One region of the Azotobacter salinestris genome, then DNA from elsewhere that is predicted to be linked to it. Evidence: riboswitches for the same ligand, from Rfam matches in the RefSeq annotation. Region 1 holds a riboswitch; the other holds the start of a gene.
What was found. A riboswitch is a leader RNA that binds a small molecule or an ion and turns the genes downstream of it on or off. The one in region 1 is predicted to bind cyclic di-GMP.
Positions count from the first base shown of each region.

Region 2: it holds a riboswitch for cyclic di-GMP, as region 1 does, so the genes downstream of both, GCU53_RS10275 (glycoside hydrolase family 70 protein) here and GCU53_RS13860 (calcium-binding protein) in region 1, are expected to answer to the same signal.

Region 1 is NZ_CP045302.1:3,000,069-3,007,445, reverse strand. Features, by position in the region: gene GCU53_RS13885 (M10 family metallopeptidase C-terminal domain-containing protein) at 1-483, opposite strand, end outside; gene GCU53_RS13880 (IS630 family transposase) at 799-1,833, opposite strand; partial or broken gene GCU53_RS13875 (IS701 family transposase) at 1,968-2,496, opposite strand; gene GCU53_RS13870 (CitMHS family transporter) at 2,776-4,080, shown strand; gene GCU53_RS13865 (TerC family protein) at 4,185-4,931, shown strand; cyclic di-GMP riboswitch class I at 5,060-5,134, shown strand; gene GCU53_RS13860 (calcium-binding protein) at 5,223-6,101, shown strand; gene GCU53_RS13855 (multicopper oxidase family protein) at 6,441-7,377, shown strand, end outside.
Region 2 is NZ_CP045302.1:2,196,779-2,204,155, reverse strand. Features, by position in the region: gene GCU53_RS10275 (glycoside hydrolase family 70 protein) at 94-2,322, opposite strand; cyclic di-GMP riboswitch class I at 2,724-2,809, opposite strand; gene gshA (glutamate--cysteine ligase) at 3,334-4,917, opposite strand; gene GCU53_RS10265 (PaaI family thioesterase) at 5,095-5,484, opposite strand; gene GCU53_RS10260 (Tex family protein) at 5,489-7,377, opposite strand, start outside.

The sequences.
Region 1 (7,377 bases):
CTGTCCGGCCACCAGGAGCTTGCCGTCGGGCAGCACAGTCAGGCCAAGGCCTTGGTCGTTGCTCCCTCTGATGTCGACGATGGCCTTGCCATCGCTGCCGAAGCCGGTATCGAGACTGCCGTCGGCGTTCAGCCGGATCACGCTGAAGTCGCCATTATGGTTGCCGCTCAGCAGGAGCTTGCCGTCGGGCAGCACAGCCAGGCTAAGGCCTTGATCGTAGCCTCCCCCGATATCGACGATGGCCTTGCCGTCGCCGCTGAAACCAGTGTCGAGGGTGCCATCGGCGTTCAGCCGGATCACGCTGAAGTCGTCACTATTGCTGCCGGGGTTATAGCCATGTCCGACCAGCAGGATCTTGCCATCCGGTTGCAGGGCTGAGTCATAGCTGTAATCGTGATGCCTTGCTATATCTACAACCATCTTACCTGTGGCTGCGCGGGGAGTAGGGCTGGGCGCGCCATTGCTCGGTATCGAGATATCCATTCAACGATCCTTTTGGGTTTGTTGCTTTCAACGAGCGCTTTGGTCGAAGACATTCGCCCTCATTGGGGAGGCGATCTGCTGCTACTTTGTGGCAGCCTGGGGGATAAACAACAAAGCTCTGATATGAGTCACCGATGAAAACCCAGGCGGTATGAGATCAGCACGATGAAAGAGAAGAACCAACCATTCGATCGGGTGTGCCGAACTTAGCTTCAGCAGCCTGTCGGTAAAGGCTTACTGAGGTTTTGTACAAAAAGCACTCTTTAATAGGCTGGGTTTTCTCAAGAGCAATTACTAGCCTTTTTTAAAGTAATGTCATGCTGCTGCATATCGGCAGTCCGGGTGGCGAAAAAACGACTTCACCAACTCCGGTAACTTCTGGATTCTACGCAGCGCACCCAGTGCCAACCTCTTCATCTCTTCCCGGTTCTGCACAAGACGCCTGGACACACTGCGCTTGACGTGCCCCCAGACCTGCTCGTCCGGGTTCAACTGCGGCGAGTACGGCGGCAGATAGAAGAGTTTCAGGCGCCCCGCCTGTTCTTCGACGAACGCCCTGACCAGCCGGGCCTTGTGCACCGGATGGCCATCGACGATCACGAAGACCGGCTGCTCGGCACCGATCAGCAGGCGCTTGAGAAACTCGCGGAACACGCTGGCCGTCACCGTCCCGTCGTGCAGCATGAAGCGGAACTCGCCGCGCGTCCCGACCGCCGACAGCATGTTCACCGAGAAGCGTCGGCCGGTCACCTCGACCACCGGCGTTTCCCCCTGCGGTGCCCAGGTCGTGCCGGCATGGTAGTCGGAGCGCAGGCCCGACTCGTCCGCGAAGTAGATCCTTGCCCCCGCTGCACGGGCCTCGGCCCGAATCGCCGGGTAGGTCTCGTTTTCCCACTGGCGCACCAGCGCCGCATCCTGCTGCCAGGCGCGATGCAAGGGTTTCTGCGCGGTGAAGCCGAGCAGCTTCATGATCCGGCTCACGGCGGACAGCGACAGCGTCTTGCCGAACTGGCGGCGGATCAATTCGGCGATCAGCGACAAGGTCCACAGGCCGAACTCGAAACGGTATTGCAGCGGCGAGTGGTCCCGAACGGCCTGTGCCAGCCAGCGCATTTCCTCGGCACTGATCCTGGGCGGACGTCCGGGAACCGGCTTGGCGAGCAGGGCGTTCTGTCCGCCATTGGCGAAGTCGGACAGCCAGCGAAAGACGCTGCGGATATTGACGCCGAAGGCGGCCGCCACGCTTTGGACGGTCTGCCCTTCGCGAACGGCCTTGATCGCCTGCTGACGCATGACCTGAAGGGAATGGTGGTCGATTGCTCGACCGTCGGAGTTTCGTTTGCATTTCATGGGGGTATTGTCTCTCAATATGACAATACTTTCGATAAAATTAGTAAGAGTGTTTGGCCGCCTATCCTGTAGCCGGCTTTTTAAGACTGACTTTTCCTTGCCAAGTTCTGCCTTAATCCTGTGTCATAAACATACGTGCAGCCCATGCGGTTTTTTCCTTGGCCATCCTGTCCGGGCATGGCCTTGCGGCGCAGGCGCTGCCCGAGCAGAAAACCACAGGCTGCGATGCTCAGGCGGGCATGGTGATGGAATCCCGCCAGCCACGGCCCTCGTAATGTCCCAGCCCCAGGTCCTGCTTGAGATCCTGGTAGTCGCGCCCGATACGCCAACCCAGATGGGCGATGCGTACCAGCTCCGACAGCGAGGTGTCCTCCGCGAGCGTGGACAGCCAGTAGCGGGTCGGCTCGTCCTGAGCGAGGGCCATTCGATCAGCAGCCATTGCAGCGGGTGTAGCCGCTGTTCTGCCGACACGCTGTCGGCAAGGCGTACCCGTACTGCAGCGAAACGCCCGCTCAGCGGTTCGTTGGCTCCCTGGCGCCAGATGAGTTCCGTAAAGACATCGGGCGGCAGCGACAGGGCCAGCCTCTTCACTGACAGCGGTCGATGCTCCGGCGAGCACCGCGTGGCCACCGGCGGACGCCTCCTGCCCGTCCAGCTCCGCGGCACAGGAGGGCGCCGAACTCACACTTTCGGCAGATCCCCCCCAAGAAATACGTTTTCACCCCACGATCAGCGCATTTCCTCAGCGAAAGCTCGCTGAAAGTTTAGCCGCGTAGCATCCGCCGCCAGAGCCGGCATCAGACCGGCCCGTCCGACAAAAACAATGAGTGGAGATTGCCATGCACCCCATCCCGCATTCGTCCGACCACGCCCAGCCGTCGTCCAGCCTGTCGACCTCCCCACGCTGACCGCGCGTCCTTCCCTGCTTCCGGAGTACTCGTCATGCTGACCTTCCTCGGCTTCGCCATGGTCCTGACCTTCATGTTCCTGATCATGACCCAGCGCCTCTCGGCGCTGATCGCCCTCATCGTCATCCCCGTGCTGTTCGCCATGTTCGGCGGTTTCGCCGGCGACATCGGCCCGATGATGCTGCAGGGCATCACCAAGCTCGCCCCGACCGGGGTGATGCTGATGTTCGCCATCCTCTACTTCGCCCTGATGATCGACTCGGGGCTGTTCGACCCGCCGGTGCGCTTCATCCTGCGCATGGTCAAGGGCGATCCGCTGCGGGTGTCCGTCGGCACCGCCGCGCTGGCGCTGATCGTCTCCATGGACGGCGACGGCGCCACCACCTACATGATCTGCGTCGCCGCCATGCTGCCGCTGTACAGCCGCATCGGCATGAACCCGCGGATCATGGCCGGCCTGATCATCCTCGCCGGCGGCATCATGAACATGACCCCCTGGGGCGGCCCCACCGCCCGCGCCGCCAGTGCCCTGCAGGTCGATCCGTCGGACGTCTTCGTGCCGATGATCCCGGCCATGGCGATCGGCGTGGCCAGCCTGCTGGGCATGGCCTGGCTCTACGGCAAGCGCGAGCGCGAGCGTCTCGGCGTGCTGCAGCTGGCCGACGGCAGCGAAGATCACTCCGACGTCAGCGTTTCCCAGTACCCCGAGGCGCGCCGGCCGAAGCTCCTGCTGATCAACGCCATGCTGACCCTGGGGCTGATGGGCACGCTGATCACCGGCGTGCTGCCGCTGCCGGTGCTGTTCATGATCGCCTTCAGCCTCGCCATGATCATCAACTACCCCTGCCTCAAGGCGCAGAAGGAGCGCATCGCCGCCCATGCCGGCAACGTGCTGGCGGTGGTCGGGCTGATCTTCGCCGCCGGCATCTTCACCGGCATCCTCACCGGCACCGGGATGGTCGACGCCATGTCGAAGAGCCTGCTGGCGCTGATCCCCGACGCGATGGGCCCCTATCTCGCCGTGGTGACCGCGCTGGTCAGCATGCCGTTCACCTTCTTCATGTCCAACGACGCCTTCTACTACGGCGTGCTGCCGGTGCTCACCGAGGCCGCCAGCCACTATGGCATCAGCCCGGTGGAGATGGCCCGCGCCTCGATCGTCGGCCAACCCGTGCACCTGCTCAGCCCGCTGGTGCCCTCCACCTACCTGCTGGTGGGCCTGGCGAAGATCGAGTTCGGCGACCTGCAGCGCTTCGCCCTGAAGCTGGCAACCTTGCTCTGTCTGGCGATAATGCTCGCCGCGCTGGTCATGGGCGTCTTCCCGCTGGCCGGCAACTGAGCGGCACAGCGTACTGACGAAAATTTCACACTGTCGCGTACAGACTCTCACGCCCGGCAGCCTTCAGGCTGCCGGGCGTTCAACCGACGATTAGAGGACCCCTTATGGACTGGCTGACCAACCCGGAGATCTGGGTTGCCTTCTTTACCCTGACCGCGCTGGAGATCGTGCTCGGCATCGACAACATCATCATGATCTCCATCCTCGTCGGCCGCATGCCCAAGGAGATACAGGCCCGCACCCGCCTGTTCGGCCTGGCGCTGGCGATGGTCACCCGGATTCTCCTGCTGCTGTCGATCTCCTGGGTGATGGGCCTGACCGCCGACCTCTTCCAGCTCTTCGACCAGGGCATCTCCGGGCGCGACCTGATCCTGTTCTTCGGCGGCCTGTTTCTGCTGTGGAAGAGCAGCACCGAGATTTTCCACGGCCTGGAAGGCGAGGACGAGACCAACGAGACGCCGAGGGGCGGCGGCCAGTTCATCGGCACCATCATCCAGATCGCCATCATCGACATCGTCTTCTCCCTGGACTCGGTGATCACCGCGGTCGGCATGGTCTCCCAGGTGCCGGTGATGATCGCCGCGATCGTCGTCGCCGTGCTGGTGATGATGGCCGCCTCCGGCACCATCAGCGCCTTCATCGACAAGCACCCGAGCCTCAAGCTGCTCGCCCTGTCGTTCCTCACCGTGGTCGGCACCGTGCTGATCGCCGAGAGCTTCGAGGTGCACGTGCCCAAGGGCTACGTCTACTTCGCCATGGCCTTCTCGCTGGCGGTGGAAGCGCTGAACATCCGCATGCGCCGCGCACGGGCGGAGCCGGTGCACCTGAGCAAGGACATTCCCGGTCAGTAAACCGCACCTGCCGTACGAAAACGGGGCCCGCGCGGCCCCGTTTTCGTTGCATCAAGCCCCTCCCGCAGCCGGCATACCCACACGCCCCTCGGGGTCTAGCAGACTCCCCGCACCAGTGCTAGCATTTTGCCTGCAAAAGCCAACCTCGCAGCGATGCGAGCACGGAAAGCCACGGATCTCACCGAGATGGCCGGGCCGCCAGACGTTCAACTTCATCCAATGACGGTAAACCCTGGCCCGTGCATTCAAGGCACATCTGCCTCCTCCGCGGGCCTGGGTGGGGGAGGAAACATGGCAACGATCAACGGAACCACAGGCAACGACACGCTCGAAGGCACTGGCGATAACGACACGCTCAACGGCCAGCAGGGCAACGACACCCTCTCTGGCGGTGCCGGTAACGACACGCTCAACGGCCAGCAGGGCAGCGACACCCTGCACGGCGAGGCCGGCGATGACACCCTGCAAGGCCAGCAGGGTGACGACCACCTCCATGGCGGCGAAGGCAACGACATCCTCACCGGCGGCACAGGCACCGACACCTTCCACTACAGCTTCCAGGTGAGTGCGGACGAGAGCCACAGCGAACGTTTCACCGACTGGCTGATCGGCCAGGGCCTGGGACAGTATGTCGGCGCTGACGGCCAACTGCTCGACGGCGTCACCACCCAGGGCTTCTTCTCTTCCCAGTACACGAACTGGCTGAGCCATCTGGTGGACCAGTACGACCTGGCCGGGGGCCAGAGCTACAGCATCGAGCTCAACCAGAACGGCAGCGGCGTGCCCTCGGTCTGGGTCGACGGCGTGGACATCATGGCCGGCCTGCTCGGCGAAGGCGAAGATTTCACCTTCACCACCAGCGGCAAGAACCCCCAGATCCACACCCGCTATTACTCCGACCTGTTCACCTTCGGTAGCAAGCCGGTCGCCAGCAGCAGCGATGGCCACGACATCGTCACCGACTTCGTGAAGGGCACCGACATCCTCGACTTCTCGGGGCTCTCGGCCACGCAGTTCGATGCGCTGTTCACCATCACCGAAACCGATATCGGCAACGACGGCATCGACGACACCGTGCTGAGCATCGCCGGCGACGACAGCTGGTCGCTGACCCTGATCGGGGTCACCGACTTCTCCAGCAACGACATCCAGTTCGCCCAACCCGTCTGATTCCACCCCCCAGACCCACGGCGACAAAAGATGCCCGCATCGCAGGATGCGGGCATTTTCGTCAGTCCCCGCCCCTCTTTCGGCACCCACTCAGCCGAGCCCCTGCTTTTCGTCGGGCCTCAGGGAACTTTCCGGCCGCTCCGCTAGACTTCGAGCAGCCTCGCCAGACCGCACCAGGACGAGCACTCCGGGCTGTAGTGGGCACTCCGTGCAGTACCTCGCGATCACCGACTTCATCGAGGCAGGAAGCCGCCATCGGGCACCTGCCGGCCAACGGGCCCGCCCACCGGCCGGATATGTGCCTGCGGCACATAAAGAACAACAGCAGGGACCATCGCAATGAAGTTCACCCGTCCGGGGCGCCTGTTCGCCCTTTCCTCGACCCTCGCCCTCGGCCTCGCCGGCCAGGTCGCCTCCGCCAGTCCGCAGCCGGCCTCCTCGCGCATCGTCCAGGAACCGCCGACCGCCCTCCTGCGCGGCGCCCCTCCCGAGCCGGGAGTATCGGGCCAGCGCCTGAGCGCCGACCGCCAGCGAACCGCCGGAACCCGCTCGGAAGTCTTCTACGAGCTGGCCGTCCGCTACGTCGACGGCAAGATCCACAACCCCGATACCGGCACCGACGATGCGGTACGCCTGCGCGCCTTCCAGGGCGAGGCGGTCGACCCGAAAATCCCCTATGTCGCCCCCAAGGTGGAGCTCTGGCCGGGCGAGACCTTCCGCCTGACCCTGCGCAACGAGCTGCCGGCCGACGATCCGAGCTGCCCCGCCTCGCCCGATCATGATCACAACGTGCCGCACTGCTTCAACAGCACCAACATCCATACCCATGGCCTGTGGGTGAGCCCGGCCGGCAACTCCGACAACGTGCTGCTGAAGATCCCCCCGCAGACCGACTTCCAGTACGAGTTCAAGGTGTCGGCCGACCACCCGGCCGGCACCTTCTGGTACCACCCGCATCTGCATGGCACGACCGCGCTGCAGGTCTCCTCCGGCATGGCCGGCCCGCTGATCATCCGCGGCGACCGCCTGCCGCGGGTCGAGGGCGACGGCACCCTGATCCCCGGCGATATCGACACCCTGCTGACCGCGCCCAACGGCCGGCCCTTGCGCGAACGCACCCTGATCTTCCAGCAGATCGCCTACGCCTGCCGCGACGAGAACGGCGACATCAGGACCGATGCCGACGGCAAATGGCTGTGCAACGCCGGCGATGTCGGCGGGATCGAGCGCTACGATCAGTTCGGCGTCGTCCCGACCAACGGCACCTTTCCCACCC
Region 2 (7,377 bases), 800 kb from region 1:
TTCAAAGCGGAGCAAGACAAAATATCGGTCGGAGAGGACGGCCCGCTGGCGAGCCGCCCTCCCTTCAAGCGAACCGCTCGGTGACGAGCAGGTTCACTCCTGGGCCTGGAGGTCCGGAACCCAGGCGGCCAGGTAGCCCTTCACGTCCACGTTCTGAGTGCCCTTGACCTGAACGGTGAGGCGGCCGTCCTTGTCGGTCTTGAGCCGTTCCGGCTGGTAGCCCATGGCGTCGACGAACCACTGGTTGCGGTGCTGCGCCCCCATGTCGACGGTGATCGTCGTGTCCAGCGCCGGGTTGTTGCCGGCGACCACGGCCACACCCGTCTTGCGGTCGTTGCCGAGACGGATGTTGCTGACCAGGTCCTCGCCGTTGCTGCCGGTGTTGCTGTTCTCGTAGCGGATCACCTGCTCGCCCTTGGCGAACTGCTTGCGCAGCTTGAGGATGTTCACGATGTCGTCGCGGTACGGTGTCGGGGTCGACATGTACGGCTTCGAGGACACGAACATGTCGCCGTAGAAGACCGTCGGCACGGTGTCCTTGGTGGTCAGCAGGATGGCGTACATGGCCGGGACGTTGTGGGGCGCCCACTGCTTCTCGACGCTGTTGCGGTCGGCGTCGTACTTCTCCAGCTGGCGCAGCTCGTAGGGCTGGCTGTTCGGCTCGTAGCCTCCGGCTTCTTCCTCGGTCAGCGGGACGGTCACCAGGATGTTGTGCTCCTGGTCATGGTTGTTCACGAACGACCAGTTGGGCAGCGCCGGACCGCCGTTGACCCGGTCGATCAGCGACGCCTCGAAGGCGTAGCGCAGCGGCGCCCAGTCGCGGCCGAAGGAGAACATCAGGCCCGAGAAGGGGCCGGCGTCCATGGCCATCTGGCCGTAGTTGTTGGACTGCTCGAAATCGACCTGCTGGGCCACATAGGACTCGATATAGCTCAGGTGCTCGTTGACGTCCTCGCCGGCGAAGTAGTTGAGCCGCTGAGTCACCTCGTCGCGCAGCATATCGGTGTTGATGTGGGAGGCGGCATCGATGCGGAAGCCGTCGAAACCGAAGTCGAGCAGATATTTCTGCCAGTTCAGCTGCTCCTGCTGCACGTCTTCGCGGATGGTGTCGAGGTCGTTGCCCACCAGGTACTCGAAGTCGAGCACGTTGGTACCGATGTGCGACGGGTCGTTCTCGGGACCGTCGTAGCGCAGAACGCCGGCCATGGCGTTCTCTTCCGATTTCTTCGAGTAGCCGGGCTGGGCAGCCAGGTACTCATCCATCAGCGGGCCGATGGGGTTGGGGGTGGTCCGCAACTCGCTCAGCATGGTGGCACGAATTTCTTCGTCGGTGCCCGTATAGCCATTTTCGCGTGCGAAGGCCAGGAAGCCCTGGTTGACGACATCGGAGCGCGGCTCTTCGTAGTACAGGAAGAGCGGCGCATACACCGCGTTGGATTCGTTGTCCGCATTTTCAATCGCGAACCAGCTGTCGGCCAGCAGATAGTTGTCAATGGTGTTGATCGTGCCGTACTTGGCCGCGTCGCTCTCGGCCAGCCACTGCGGCAGGTAGTTGTCGGGATGCTGCGGACCGAAGTAGCGCCAGGGCACATTGTTCGCATCGGCGAGTACCCGGAACATGCCCTGGTACTGGGTCGTGGTCCCGTGGAAGTGGAAGTAGTCCCACTCCTTGATCACGCCGTGCTCGGCCTGCCCCGGCGCCGAGCCCTTGCTGTAGGTCGAGTAGAGGTACTTGTCGATGGAGGGATTGTTCGGGTTGCCGTACATGTCGACGCCCGTCACGGGCAGTACATGGCGTTCATTCAGACCGATGATTTGGTTCGGAACCACGTCGACCTGGATGCGGATGTCGTTGTTGTGCAGGGCGCCGATGGCCGCCTTCAGCTCGTCGGCGGTACCGTACTTGGTCGGGCCCTTGTCGTAGGCGCCAAGGTCATAGCGGTCGGCGATCGCATAACCCTCGCCGTATTTGGAATCGGAGGCGGCGCGATAGGGCGGCGGCGACCAGACATCGGTGATGCCCCACTGCGCCAGCTGCGGGGCATTGTTGGCCAGGGCCTTGTAGGTCGCGTTGTCGTTCGGCTGATAGAGCGCGAACGCCTGGAAGATGACGTGCTCGTCGAGCTTCTCGTTGGAGACGAAGACGTCGCCCGACGTGGGCTGCCGGACTTCGGGCTTGCCCATCTCGACCTTCACGCTGCCATCCGGCTCGGTGGTGATCGCCTGGATACCGAGAAGCTGGCTCTTGCCTTTCTGGCTTTCCTCGGTGGACGTGTCGGGTGTCACTTCCTGCCACTTCACGCCGCCTTTGCCGTCGGGCACCTGCTCGAGCGCCGTGGGGGCCGGTGCCGCAACCGCTGCGCCTGACAACAGGCCTGAAATCGTGATGCTGAGTAGGGAAATTGCAAAAAATTGGCTTGGTGATGCTCTCATGGGGAGTCGCTTTACCTTGTGTGATGAGAAGTCACGACAGGGGCGCTGCCAGGGGCAACTTCCTGCTGGCCAGGGTGGCGTCGGGTGTGCTCATGTCGATACCCCTGACTCTTCTCGGTTGAATGACCCATCGGAAGAAGACATGCGCAGTCTTGCCAGGCATTGCTGCATTCACCCGGGCGGCCTGATCCGCACGCGATGCGACCGCACTGCAGGCCCGGGGCACCAGCAGGGGCGAGTGAAAGAGCAATAGTTCAGAAGCGAGCACGGAAACCGTGTCGACATACAAAACTGGCGGTCCCGCTATCATCGGAAAATTTCCTTTAGACCGGAGACTTTGCGTCGCCATCTTTCGATGGTTTTGCCTTTTTCAGCTCAGCTTCCGCTCACCGTGGAGTGAGTTGACCAAGGGAGCGGAGCTGTGGCGCGCTAAAAGATAGCGCTATCTTTGCAAGCAAGCTAACGATAACATGCTGATATACATTCGTATATGTTGACTTCGATGAACGGTTGGGCTGATCAACACATTGCAATCTTTGTCAGCTAATTGCGGTAAAAAGGAGAAAATAAGGAGCAATCCTGCCGGATTGGAGGAGTCCTTGGGTAACGGGACGAGTTCGTTCGGCTGTAACCCGCCCTTAACTGCACGGACTGGCTGAAAGGGCCTTGGTGGCAGTGTCCAGGCCGACCGATAGGCGGTGAAGCAAGCGTCTGGTTTAGCACTGCCCCGGCATGCCTGGTCCGCCAGGGAGGCGCGGGCCTCTGCCTCAAGGGCCTGGCACGCCTCCTCGTCCAGCGGGCGGGCGCAAAAGCTTGCGCCGCAATGAATGCCCCGTTAAGCGGCAGGTGGATTCGCCGGTGGATTCGCCAGGGGGCGTCTGCCGGCCTCGGTGGTAGCGCTCAGGCTCCAGCGGTCTGGATGCTCGCCTGATAGGCCGCGACGAAGTCGTCGAAGTTGCCGACGTCCCGGCGCTCCAGCTCGGCCTGCTCGGCCAGGGAGGCGCGGGCTTCGGCTTCGAAGGCCTGGCGTTCTTCCTCGCCCAGAGGGCGGGCGCGGAAGCTTTCGGCATGGGCCAGGCTCTGGCGCAGGGCGAAGGCGCGGAAGCTCTCGCCGCGCTCGCGCAGGGTCGCGAGGACGCGCGCCGAAGGGGTGAGGTCGGGGTTGGCGACCTTGGCCTGCTGGGCGTGCAGGGCGCTCCCGTAGCCCTCATCGCCGTAGGCCCGGTCGAGCAGTTCGGCGAGCGGCTGCAGCCGTTCGAGCAGCTCGCCGGCCCAAGCCGCGAGCGGTACGGTGTGTCCCTGGCGCTGCAGATGCAGACCGGGACGGCGGCCTTCCTTGACCACCTTGAGGAAGTTGCCGGTGCAGCTGGCGCACTCGTCCGCAGCCAGGCAGGGGCTTTCCTCGAGGGCGCAGAACAGCAGGAAGGCGTCGAGGAAGCGCGCCTCGTCGAGGTCGATGCCCAGCGGCAGGAAGGGGTCGATGTCCAGGCAGCGCACCTCCACGTACTGCACGCCGCGGGCGACCAGCGCCTGGATCGGCCGCTCGCCGCTGCCGGTGACGCGCTTGGGGCGGATGGTCGAGTAGTACTCGTTCTCGATCTGCAGCACGTTGGTGTTGAGCTGCAGCCATTCGCCGTCGCGCTGGGTGCCGATCTCGGCGTAGGGCGCATAGGGGGTGGAAACCGCCTGGCGCAGGCTGTCGGTGTAGCTGACCAGGTCGTTGTAGCAGGGGGTCAGGCTGGCCTGGGCATTGTTCTGGTAGCCCAGGTCGCTCATCCGCAGGCTGGTCGCCCAGGGCAGGTAGAGGGTCTCGGCGTCGAGTTCCTGCAGGTGGTGCGGGCGGTCGCGCAGGAAGCTCTTGTCCAGCGCCGGCGAGGCACCGAACAGGTACATCAGCAGCCAGCTGTAGCGGCGGAAGTTGCGGATCAGCGCGATGTAGCGCTCGGACTGGAAGTCGCGGGCGCTGCGGGTGTCGCCCTCGGCCTGCTGCAGCAGCGGCCAGAGCGCTTCCGGCAGGGAGAAGTTGTAGTGGATGCCGGCGATGCACTGCATGGTCTTGCCGTAGCGCAGCGCCAGTCCCTTGCGGTAGACGTGCTTGAGCCGACCGATGTGGGAGCTGCCGTAGCGGGCGATGGGGATGTCCTCTTCCGCCGGCAGCCGGCAGGGCATCGACGGGCTCCACAGGTATTCGCCGTCGAGCTTGGCATAGGCGAAGCGGTGGATGCGCTCCAGATCGACGAGGGTCGCCGCCGGGTCGGCTTCGGCGGGGGTGATGAACTCCAGCAGCGCCTCGGAATAGTCGGTGGTGATCTGCGCATGGGTCAGCGCCGAGCCCAGGGTTGCCGGATGCGGGGTCTGCGCCAGCTGGCCATTGGTATCGACGCGCAGGCATTCCCGCTCGATGCCGTGCAGGCAGTGCCTGAGCAGGGACTGGTTGGCGGGCTCGCCCAGCAAGGCCAGGCGACGGGAGAGAAGCTCGCTCAAGTTCGGATTCCTTCAGGCACGGTCGGCCCAATATGGGGACGGACGGACGGCTATACAAGTATCGTCGGCCCCGGGCCGGAGGGGAAATGGCGGTGGTAGGCAGGATCGCGGGCCCGCTGGCGGTGGGAAAGGCCTGCGGCCGTTTCCCACCCTACCCAGGGCTGGGCAACGGAATGCCTACAGGCGGGCGAAGGTGGCCAGCGCCTTGGCCACCAGCTTGCCGTCCTGGCGCACCTCCGCCTCGATCACCTGGGTGCGCGTGCCGTTGTGCTCGACCCAGGCGCGGCAGGTCAGCTCGCCCTCGCTGACCGGGCGGATGTAGTTGACCTTGCACTCCAGAGTGACGCTGTCCGGCGTGCCGTCGTTGAGGCTGTGGCTGGCCTGACCCATGGCGCTGTCGATCAGCGAGAACAGCGCGCCGCCATGCAGCTTGCCGTGCAGGTTGCGCAGGCCGTCGTGCATGGCCAGGCGCACCGTCGCCTCGCCGCCGCCGGCGGCGAGAATCTCCAGGCCGAGCAGGCGCCCGAAGGCGCTGTTCCGGCCGACCTCTTCCTCTTGCATGCTCACGGAATCACTTCCTCAACTGCTTGGCGTTGGCGAACAGCGCGGCCATGGCGTTGTTCGCCGGCGCCGGCTTGTCCTGGCCGGAATGGCGCTCGCTGCGCGGGGCATTGCCGCGCGGCTTGCCGCCGCCACGCGGGCCCTCGACCTTCTCGCCGGGGGTGTCGCCCATGCGCATCGACAGGCCGACGCGGCCCCGCGCGATGTCCACCTCCATCACCTTGACCTTGACGATGTCGCCGGCCTTGACCACCTCGTACGGGTCCTTGACGAACTTCTCCGACAGCGCGCTGATGTGCACCAGACCGTCCTGATGCACGCCGATGTCGACGAAGGCGCCGAAGTTGGTCACGTTGGTCACCACGCCTTCGAGGATCATCCCGGGCTTCAGGTCCTTGAGGCTCTCGACGCCCTCCTGGAACTCGGCGGTCTTGAATTCCGGGCGCGGATCGCGGCCGGGCTTGTCCAGCTCCTTGAGGATGTCGGTGACGGTCGGCAGGCCGAAGGTCTCGTCGGTGAATCTGGCAGGATCGAGGCGCTTGAGGAAGCCCGAATCGCCGATCAGCGAACGGATATCGCGCCCGGTATCGGCGGCGATGCGCTTGACCACCGGATAGGCCTCCGGGTGCACGCCCGAGGCGTCCAGCGGGTTGTCGCCGCTCATCACGCGCAGGAAGCCCGCGGCCAGCTCGAAGGTCTTCTCGCCCAGACGCGGCACCTTCTTCAGCTCGGCGCGGGTCTTGAAAGCGCCGTTGGCGTCGCGGTAGGCGACGATGTTCTGCGCGAGGGTTGCGTTGAGGCCGGAGATGCGCGCCAGCAGCGCGGCCGAGGCGGTGTTGACGTCGACACCGACGGCGTTCACGCAGTCCTCGACCACCGCGTCCAGCGAGCGCGCCAGCTGCAACTGGGAGACGTCGTGCTGGTACTGGCCGACGCCGATGGCCTTGGGTTCGATCTTCACCAGCTCGGCCAGCGGGTCCTGCAGGCGGCGGGCGATCGACACCGCGCCGCGCAGCGACACGTCGAGCTCGGGGAATTCGCGGGCGGCCAGTTCGGAGGCCGAGTACACCGAGGCGCCGGCCTCGCTGACCATGATCTTGGTGAGCTTCAGCGCCGGGTACTTTTTGATCAGCTCGCCGGCCAGCTTGTCGGTCTCGCGGCTCGCCGTGCCGTTGCCGATGGCGATCAGCTCCACCCCATGCTTGGCGCACAGCCTGGCGAGGATCGCCAGGGTGCCGTCCCAGTCGTTCTTCGGCGCGTGCGGGTAGACGGTGGCGGTGTCCAGCAGCTTGCCGGTGGCATCCACCACGGCGACCTTGCAGCCGGTGCGCAGACCGGGGTCCAGGGCCAGGGTCACCCGCGGACCGGCCGGGGCGGCGAGCAGCAGGTCGTGCAGGTTGCGGGCGAACACGGAGATCGCCTCGGTTTCGGCCGCCTCGCGCAGCTCGCCGAAGAGGTCGGTTTCCAGATGAGTGTAGAGCTTGACCTTCCAGGTCCAGCGCACCACCTCGGCCAGCCACTTGTCGGCGGCGCGGCCGCGGTTGTCGATGCCGAAGCGTTCGCCGATCATGCCCTCGCAGGGATGCATGCTGCCCGGCAATTCCTCGCCGACCTTGAGGCTGACGCTCAGCACGCCCTCGTTGCGGCCGCGGAAGATCGCCAGGGCGCGGTGCGAGGGCACGCCCTTGAGCGGCTCGTCGTGCTCGAAGTAGTCGCTGAACTTGGCGCCTTCGGTTTCCTTGCCGGCGACCAGGCGGGCAGTCAGGGTGGCCTCGGTCTTGAGGAAGCCGCGCAGCCGCTCGAGCAGGGTGGCGTCCTCGGCGAAGCGTTCCATGAGGATGTACTTGGCGCCTTCCAGCACCGCCTTCACATCGGCGAAGCCCTTCTCGGCATCGACGA